4 regions of the Rhizobacter sp. P2_G4 genome follow, and region 1 is predicted to be linked to each of the others. Evidence: predicted binding sites of a transcription regulator. Region 1 holds the regulator's gene; each other region holds the start of a gene.

Region 1 (2,199 bases):
GTCGAGCAGGTTTTGCGGGCCATCGGCATGCAGCGAGGTGGCCGGGCGCATCGCAGCCGTCATCACCACCGGCTTGGTTGGTGCCAGCACGCGCTGCAGAAAGTAGGCCGTCTCTTCGAGCGTGTCTGTGCCGTGGGTCACGACGATGCCGGCCACGTCCGCTCGCGCCAGGTGGTGCGCCACGCGCAGCGCCAGGCTGCGCCACACCGCAAAACTCATGTCCTTGCTGTCGAGCTGTGCGACCTGCTCGCATTCGAGCGGCACGGCAGCCAAGGCCGGCACGGCCTGCACGAGTTGCGACACGCCGATCTGCGCCGCGGTGTAGCCCACGTTGTCGCCGGCCACGGCCGATGTGCCGGCGATGGTGCCGCCGGTGCCGAGAACCACGATCGTGCTTGCGTTCTTTTGCATTTTTCTCAAAGCTGGATGAAAATACAGCCACTGGATGGATGTTCAGCCTCGAACGTTCCGCCCTGTCGCTACAAGGATTGCCATGTACGAAGCGCCCAAACTGACCGACCGCCAGCAGCAGATTCTCGACCTGGTGCAAAGCGCCATCGAACGAACCGGCGCGCCGCCCACGCGGGCAGAAATCGCTGCCGAACTCGGCTTCAAATCGGCCAACGCGGCCGAAGAACATTTGCAGGCCCTCGCCCGCAAAGGCGTCATCGAACTCGTGGGTGGCACCTCGCGCGGCATCCGTTTGAAGTCTGACACATTGCGTGCGCTCAACGAGAGCCGCGGCAAGCAGTACAGCCTGCCCTTGCCCAGCCTGTCGCAGCTCACGCTGCCGCTGGTGGGCCGGGTGGCAGCCGGTAGCCCCATCCTCGCGCAAGAACACATCGACCAGACCTACCTGATGGAAGCCAGCATGTTCCCGCGCCGGCCCGACTACCTGCTGAAGGTCAAGGGCATGAGCATGCGAGACGCCGGCATCATGGACGGCGACCTGCTCGCCGTGCAGAAAGCCAAGGATGCCAAGAACGGCCAGATCGTCGTCGCGCGCCTGGGCGACGAGGTCACCGTCAAGCGCTTCAAGCGCACCCGCACGAGCATCGAGCTGCTGCCCGAGAACCCCGACTTCCAGCCCATCGTCATCCCCTTCGGTGACGTCGATTTCGAACTCGAAGGCCTGGCGGTCGGCTTGATCCGCAACAACATGCCGATGTGAGCGAAGTTGTCATGGCCACTGCCTCATCCGTCAAAGCTCAGGCCGTCAAGGCGCCGGCAATCAAAGCTCCGAAGGCGCACAGCGCAGCAGAGTGCCAGGCGCTCGAGCAGTTGCCCAACATCGGCCCTGCCTTGGCTGAAGACCTGCGCCTGATCGGCATCGATCACCCCAAACAGTTGCGCGGCAAAGACGCCTTCGTGCTTTACCAGCAGCTGTGTGCCATCACCGGCCAGCGCCACGACCCGTGCGTTCTCGACACCTTCATGGCCGCCACCGACTTCATGGCCGGCGCGGCGCCAGCGCCGTGGTGGAGCTATACGGCTCAGCGCAAAGCGTTGTTCGGGCAGGTGTGACAAGCCGGTCTGGGAGACCGGCGCAGCAAGTCCGCACTGAGCACTTGAGCACCGCGTTGCCTGAGCTTCTGGATATCGACGAACTATGTTCGCGACTGTCTGAGTGTGAGCCGGGGTCGGTCATTGGTGTAGAAGGTTTCATGGGCGCAGGCAAGTCTCATCTTGCTTCTTCAATCGGTTCGCGGCTTAGCCTTTTAGTTGTACATACCGACGACGTCGTAACTCCAGCCAACTCCAGCCGTCCCTACGAAGAACTTGTCGACTACGAACGTCTGCAGACGCAAATCAAGAAAGCGGCGGTTCTCCGGTTGTCCGTCGTAGTTGACGGAATTTGTCTGCGCAACATCTTGGCTAGAGCTGGCGTTTCTGCAGCGAAGTACATCTATGTGAAACGCATGACGGAAGGCGGGCTCTGGCACGATGGGTTTCATCTTTCAAGTTTCGAAGGCGACCCTGGCAGCACTCCAGGAGAGCCAGAGCAAAGCGACTTCATGTATCACGTCGAACAACGCCCACATGAATGCTCTGATTATTTTTTTGAACGCATAGAGTAAACATTCGCCCGGTAACTGACCATGAAACAGTCCATCGGCCAAATCTCCGTCGTCGTGCGCGACTACGACGAAGCCATCGACTTCTATGTGAAGACGCTTGGCTTCACGCTGGTCGAAGACA
Region 2 (2,199 bases), on a different contig from region 1:
CGCACACCGAGCAGGCGCAGCCGGCGCGTCAAGTCCACGCGCTTCAAGCATTCGCCGGCAGCACGGCGGATGGTGTGCGCGTCCATCGTGTGAGCGGGCAGCGTCAGGTCGCGCGTGACGATCTTGAAGTCGTCGAAGCGCAGCTTGATGCCGATGGTCTTGCTCGCGTAGCCCTTGCGCGTGAGGTCGCCTGCAAGCTCGATGCACAGCTCGGTGAAGATCGGCGTGAGCGTGTTGCGGTCGCGCACGGCATGCAGGTCGCGCTCGAAGGTGGTTTCGCGGCTGATCGACTTGGGCTCGCTGTAGGTGACGACCGGTCGCTCGTCACGGCCATGCGCGGCCTCGTGCATCCAGGCGCCGTAGCTCTTGCCGAAGTTGGCGACCAGGAAGGCCGGGTCGGCGGCGGCCAGGTCCCCGATGGTGTGGATGTTCAGGGCAGTGAGCTTCTCGGTGGCCTTGGGACCGATGCCGTTGATCTTCTTCGCGGCCAGCGGCCAGATGCGTGAGGGAATCTCGTCGTACGACAGCAGCGTGAGGCCGTTCGGCTTGTCGAGCTCGGAGCAGAGCTTGGAGAGCAGCTTGTTCGGCGTCACGCCCACCGAGCAGGTGAGGCCGGTGGCTTGGTGAACAGCGTCCTTCAGCGCCTGCCCTGCGGCGCGGCCCTGGTCGTGCTGCGCGCCGGGGATCTCGGTGAGGTCGATGTAGATCTCGTCAACGCCGCGGTCTTCGACGATGGGCGCGATGCTGCGCACGGCGGCCTTAAAGAGGCGTGAGTACTTGCGGTACTCGTCGAAGTCGACCGGCAGCAGCACGGCCTCGGGCGCCAGCACGGCGGCCTTCATCATGCCCATCGCCGAGTTGACGCCGAACGCCCGCGCCTCGTACGTGGCCGTGGTGATGACGCCGCGGCCGGTGTAGTTGCGCAAGCGTGCGTAGCGCCGCGTGCCGTCGGGCAACAACACCGGCCGGCTGTCTCGCCCGCCGCCGATGACCACGGGCTGGCCTCTCAGGTCGGGATAGCGCAGCAACTCGACGGACGCATAGAACGCGTCCATGTCGAGGTGGGCAATCAGGCGCTGAAGAGGCGGGGGCATGGGGTGGGCGGAAAGCTGTATTTTCATACAGCATCGAGCGCGGCGCCACTAGGGCGGCCGAAATTCGGCGGCCCTGTTCTCTGATGAATCCCCCTGTTTGCGGAGGTGACATTCGCGTGGTGCCCGCATAAGGTAACGAATCGTTTTTTTGCGCCGGGGACGGCTTCTTGAATGAGACCTTCTCTGGTGGCGGCGCTGAGCGCCGATTTTTTTGTGTGGGCCGCGCGGGCGAGCGCTGCGCCTGCACGACCGACCAACGCCATCGCGGCCGCATCGCGACGGATGCGCGTCATGGTGCGGACCCGAAAGACAGCCGGCAATTGGCCTGAACGCTGTCAATTGCAAGGTCCAAAGCACGCCCACTTCGCAAATCGCCACCGGGTAAGAGAACGATCACTTGACCATCATGCAAGTCTGGCGACGCTTGCCTACATTCGTGTGCCTGTACCCGAAGCAGCCGCCACGAAGTACTCCAATGCAGTTTTCTATTCGCTCGACACCGCCCTACCGGATTCCGACCGACCTGCCATTGCGCCTGCCGCGCTGAGGCTCGTGAGCCGATTTCTGGCGGTGCTGGTCGGCACCGCTTTCCTTGCCCTGAATGCGTGGGCCCAGCCTGCGGTACTCCAGCGAGTCGGCCTGCGCGACCACCGAGGCCTGGCCGTGGACGCGGCCTCATTGAAAGGCCGCCCGGTGTTGATGAACTTCGTCTTCACAGGCTGCTCGGCCACTTGCCCGACGCAAGTGCACGAACTGGCCGAACTGCACCGCGCGCTGCCGGGCGACGTGCGTGCAGCCGTGCGGTTCCTGTCGATCACCGTCGACCCTTGGCACGACACACCGCAGACGCTGGCGGAGTTCGCACAGCGCATGGGTGCCGACTTGCCGGGTTGGCGCTTCGCCACCGGGGCACCGCCGCAGGTGGAGGCATTGCTCGCGCGCATGCAGGCGTTCGATACGCGTCGTAGCCAGCCGCGACCTGAGGACCATCGAACGTCTCTCTACCTCTTCGACGCCAGCGGTGCGCTGGTGCAGCGATTCGCCGGCGTGCCGGTCGACCGGCCGCGCCTGGCCGCTGAACTGAACCGCCTGGCGCGTGAGCCGC
Region 3 (2,199 bases), on a different contig from region 1:
TCGATTCGTCGCGCGCTTGCACCAGGAAAACGCTGCCGACGTTGCTGCCCTCGCGCTCGGCGATCCAGCAGGCTTCGCGTGTGGGGTCGAAGCGATCGACGAAGTCGGCGGCAATGCGGGCCACCAGCGCTTCGAAGCGCATGTCCCAGCGGTATTCCTGCGCGTACAAGGTACCGTGCCGTGCGATCACCCAGCCGATGTCACCAGGGCGATGGGGTCGCAGCAGATAGGGCGGCGCGCCATGCTGCGGCGCCTGGTCGCCGAGCAGGCGTTCGATGGTGGCCATGGCTTGCAGCAGTTGCTGCTGGCTGGCCTCGGGCAGCGCGCCGAGCAGGCCGGCCACTTGCTCGCGCGAGCGGGTGTTCAGCGGCGCGAAGGCCTTGCGGCCGGCTGCGGTGAGGCTGAGATGCACATGGCGCGCATCGGTGCTGGAGCGGGTGCTCTTGATCAGCCCGCGTTCCTTGAAGCTGCGCAGCAGGCGGCTCAGGTAGCCGGCGTCGAGATCGAGGGCATGGGCCAGGTCGGTGGCGGTGGGGTTCTCGTGGTGGGCAAACTCCCACAGCAGGCGCGATTCGGCCAGGGTGTAGGGCGAGTCGAGCAAACCTTCGTGCAGCACGCCGATGCGGCGGGTGTAGAACCGGTTGAAGGCGCGAATGGTCTCGATGCGGTCGGTCGTCGTCATGCGATGGCATTCTGCACAGATGTTTGCCAAAAGCAATCATCTGTTTGCCAAAGACAATCCAGGGTAGAGCGGGGTCATTTGCATAAATGACTGTATGAACATACAGTATTCTCATGGATGCGATGCCCACTTCCCTGCTGCCTCCGGCCCCTGCGCCGGTGCAGTCGGCGCGCGGGCCGCTGCCGCCTCCGGAGACCTTGCATCCGAGCTTGTGGCTGGCGCATCAGCTGGGCCGCAGCGCCGACAACACACTGCCTAGCGGCTTCGGCCCGCTCGATGCGCAACTCCCCGGCGGCGGGTGGCCGCGCCGGGTGTTGAGCGAGTTGCTGCTGCCACACCCCGGCATCGGCGAGATCCGCTTGCTGTCGGCTTGCTTGGCCGCGGTGCAGAAAGCAGGCCGGCTGGTGATGATGTTCGACCCACCGGCTGCAGTGTCTGCCCCCGCCTTGGAAGAACTGGGGCTCGACGTGGCGCAGCTGCTGGTGGTCCAGACGCATCTTCAGGTGCGCCCCGGTGCCGATCGCCTGTGGGCGCTCGAGCAGTCCCTCAAGAGCGGCCATGTGGGCGCAGTGGTGGCGTGGATGCCTCAGCGCTTGCGCTCCGAGCGCTTGCGCCGGCTGCAACTGGCCGCGCATGCGCACGACGGCCCGGCCTTTGTGCTGCGAGAGATGGCGGCGCAAGGCCATGCGAGCGCCGCACCGCTGCGCCTGGCCTTGCATCCGGCCGGCGCTGACCAGTTGGCGCTGCGCCTGCTCAAGCGGCGCGGGCCGCCCTTGCTTACGCCTTTGCATCTGGCTTTGCCGCCGGTCTTGTCTGCATCGGCGCTGCGCCGCGCGCAGGCCTGGAGTGAAGGCTTGGCCGAGGCCCCGCAGCCACTGCGCGCGGCCACCTTCGTCAACCTGGCGTGACGGTTGTGGGCTGCGGCTGCCATGTTGTGGGTCGGTCTCCATCTGCCATGGCTGTCGCTCGAATCGTTTGCGGCCACATTGCCGCCGGCACAGGCCGGGCAGCCCCTGGCGTTGATCGACGCGCACCACATCGTCAGTGCCAATGCCTGCGCCCTGGCCCTGGGCGTGACGCCAGGTCTGAAGCGTGCCACGGCGCTGTCGCTCGCGCCTCACCTGGTGCTGGGCCAGGCCGATGAGCTGCGCGATGCCCAGGCGCTGACGAGCGTGGCGCATGCCGCGCTGGCGTTCACGCCGGCGGTGAGCCTGTCGCCTCCCGATGGTGTGTTGCTTGAGGTGCAGTCAAGCCTGCGCTACTTCGGCGGGCTGCAGCCGCTGGTCCAGCAGCTGAGGGCCACGCTCGCCCCCTTGAACCACCAGGTGCATTGCGTGAGCGCGCCCACGGCGCAAGGGGCGGCTCTGCTGTCGCGCTTGCATGACGGTTTGCATTGCATCGACCGGCCTGCCTTGCAGAAGGCGCTGGATGCTGCACCCGTGTGGCTGCTCGCAGCCGGGAGCGAGCACCGCGAGGCCGTGCAAGGCATGGGCTTGCGCACGCTGGGTGAGTTGCGC
Region 4 (2,199 bases), on a different contig from region 1:
TGTTCGCGGCGCTGGTGCTCGAAGTCGATGTCGATGTCGGGCGGCTCCTTGCGTTCGGCGCTGATGAAACGCTCGAACAGCAGCGTGGCCCGGTCGGGGTCGATCTCGGTCACGTGAAGGCAATAGCAGACGGCGGAGTTGGCGGCGCTGCCGCGGCCCTGGCACAGAATCTTCTGGCCTCGCGCCCACTGCACGACATCAGCCACGGTGAGGAAGTAGCGCTCGTAGTCGAGCTGCTGGATGAGGTCGAGCTCATGCTCGATCTGGTCGCACACCTTCTCCGGCAGGCCGCGCGGAAAGCGCTTGAGCGCACCCGCATAAGTGAGCTTGCGCAGGTGACTCGTGGGCGTCTCGCCAACCGGCACGATCTCTTGCGGGTATTCATAGCGCAGTTCGTTGAGGGAGAAGGTGCAGGTGCGGGCCAGCTCCATCGTCTTCTCGAGCCACTCGGCGCGGTAGAGGCTGCCGAGCCTCGACAGCGACCGCAGGTGCGCCTCGGCATTGGGCTGCAGCTCATTGCCGCACTGCGCCACCGAGCAGCCGCGGCGCGTGGCGGTGAGCACATCCTGCAAAGGCTTGCGCGAGCGCACGTGCATCAGCACCCCGCCGGCGGCGGCAATGGGCAACGAGGTTTCCTTCGCCACGCGCTGCACCACCTCGAGCAATTCGTCGTCACCCGCGCCATGGCGCAGCTCGATCGCGATGGTGGCGCGCTCCTGGAACCACCTCTTCAACCACTGGGCATGCGCGAGCACCTCTTCGTACGCTTGCGAAGCACTCGGCACCAGCAACGCCAGGCATTCGGGCAGGCCGGCGAGCGTGGGACCGTCGGGCACCTTGCCTTCCACATCGTCGGGGTGGGCGAGGTAGCGGCCCTTGTCGGCACGCTTGCGCGCCACGGTGATCCAGTGAGACAGGTTGCCGTAGCCACGCCGCGTTTGCGCCAGCAGAACCAGACGCGCATGCGGCTCGCCGTTGAAGGCCGAGTGCAGGCGCATCTCGCTGCCGATGATGAGATGAAAGCCGCGCTCCTTGGCCTCGTTGTGCGCACGCACCACGCCGGCCAGCGAGCATTCATCGGTGAGAGCCAGCGCGCCATAGCTGAGCTCCTGCGCCCGCGCGACGAGCTCTTCAGGGCGGGAAGCACCTGTGAGAAAGCTGAAGTTGCTGAGGCAGTGCAACTCGGCGTAAGACGGCAGCAGGATGGATGACTGCATGGCGCGGCACGGTGGGCAAGGCGGGAACGAAGGCGTCAAAGTGGCATTGAAGGCTGTATGTTTATACAGTATTCTTTTCGTTCCACCTATAGGCTTCTGCCTTGCTGGAGAAATCCCATGCAGCGTTCGAACGCCCTCTCGTCACAGCTGAGCCTGCCCGGGCTCGATGCACCTTCGCCACCATTCAGGCCGGCCTTGATCAGCACGTCGCATGGCACCTTGTTCGGATACACGCTGTTCCTGGCCATCTTTCCCGAGTTCACCGACGCTCGGCAATTCGTTGGCCTCGCAAGCAAGCTGCGCGGCCAGTACGGGCTCCCAGGCAAACTCCTGCTGCAAGATCGTCTGCACATCACGCTGCTGAAGGTGGATGGTTTTGTGGATGAAATCCCTCAGGAGAAGATCGATGCGGCCGTTGCTGCGGCGAGCCGCGTGGACTGCGCGCCGTTCGAGATCACTTTCGACCGCGCAATGAGCTTCAAGGAAAGCAACGCTTTCGTTCTGCGGTGTGACGCGAAGAGCGATGAAGCCATCGCGCGGTTGCGTCAGCCACTCGCTAGGGCGCTGCGGCAATTCGGCCATCGCCCACAATCCTCGAGTACACCTCACATGACAATGTTGTACGACCCGCAGTTGGTCGCCGAGCATGCGATCCAACCCATCCGATGGACGGCCACTCGCTTCGCACTCATCCTCAGTCATGCCGGGCTCGGTCATCATCAATGGATCAAAGAATGGAACTTGGGCTGATCTCAGAACCGAATGAGCCGAGTGGTGCGCCGAGCGGTTCGGCACGCGCGTTGTTGGCGCCGGACTCCTGAGCGGCAAGGCGCCACTGCCATCGAGGTCACATCCCATGCGATACGCAGCGTTCTTCCGAAACCTCAACCTGGGGCGCGCCAACAGCCCGAATCGCGAGCAGTTCGAAGCCGCATTCCTCGAAGCGGGCGCGACTGAAGCAAAGTCGTTTTTGACGAACGGA

The links. Region 1 encodes LexA, which represses DNA repair genes until DNA is damaged. Its sites were predicted from a motif close to ACTGTATNNNNATACAGT; they were not measured.
Region 2: the regulator LexA is predicted to act here: its motif matches at 1,109-1,126, upstream of dinB (DNA polymerase IV).
Region 3: the regulator LexA is predicted to act here: its motif matches at 772-789, upstream of imuA (translesion DNA synthesis-associated protein ImuA).
Region 4: the regulator LexA is predicted to act here: its motif matches at 1,270-1,287, upstream of AC1DYS_RS21745 (error-prone DNA polymerase).

What each region holds. Positions count from the first base shown of each region.
Region 1 is NZ_JBFUFG010000007.1:45,259-47,457, forward strand. Features, by position in the region: gene AC1DYS_RS22715 (asparaginase) at 1-411, opposite strand, end outside; gene lexA (transcriptional repressor LexA) at 494-1,171, shown strand; gene AC1DYS_RS22725 (helix-hairpin-helix domain-containing protein) at 1,183-1,524, shown strand; gene AC1DYS_RS22730 (P-loop nucleotide/nucleoside kinase family protein) at 1,569-2,078, shown strand; gene AC1DYS_RS22735 (VOC family protein) at 2,100-2,199, shown strand, end outside.
Region 2 is NZ_JBFUFG010000004.1:395,907-398,105, forward strand. Features, by position in the region: gene dinB (DNA polymerase IV) at 1-1,094, opposite strand, end outside; gene AC1DYS_RS17830 (SCO family protein) at 1,647-2,199, shown strand, end outside.
Region 3 is NZ_JBFUFG010000006.1:169,618-171,816, forward strand. Features, by position in the region: gene AC1DYS_RS21715 (bifunctional helix-turn-helix transcriptional regulator/GNAT family N-acetyltransferase) at 1-682, opposite strand, end outside; gene imuA (translesion DNA synthesis-associated protein ImuA) at 805-1,590, shown strand; gene AC1DYS_RS21725 (Y-family DNA polymerase) at 1,612-2,199, shown strand, end outside.
Region 4 is NZ_JBFUFG010000006.1:173,905-176,103, reverse strand. Features, by position in the region: gene AC1DYS_RS21745 (error-prone DNA polymerase) at 1-1,217, opposite strand, end outside; gene AC1DYS_RS21740 (2'-5' RNA ligase family protein) at 1,335-1,967, shown strand; gene AC1DYS_RS21735 (DUF1697 domain-containing protein) at 2,074-2,199, shown strand, end outside.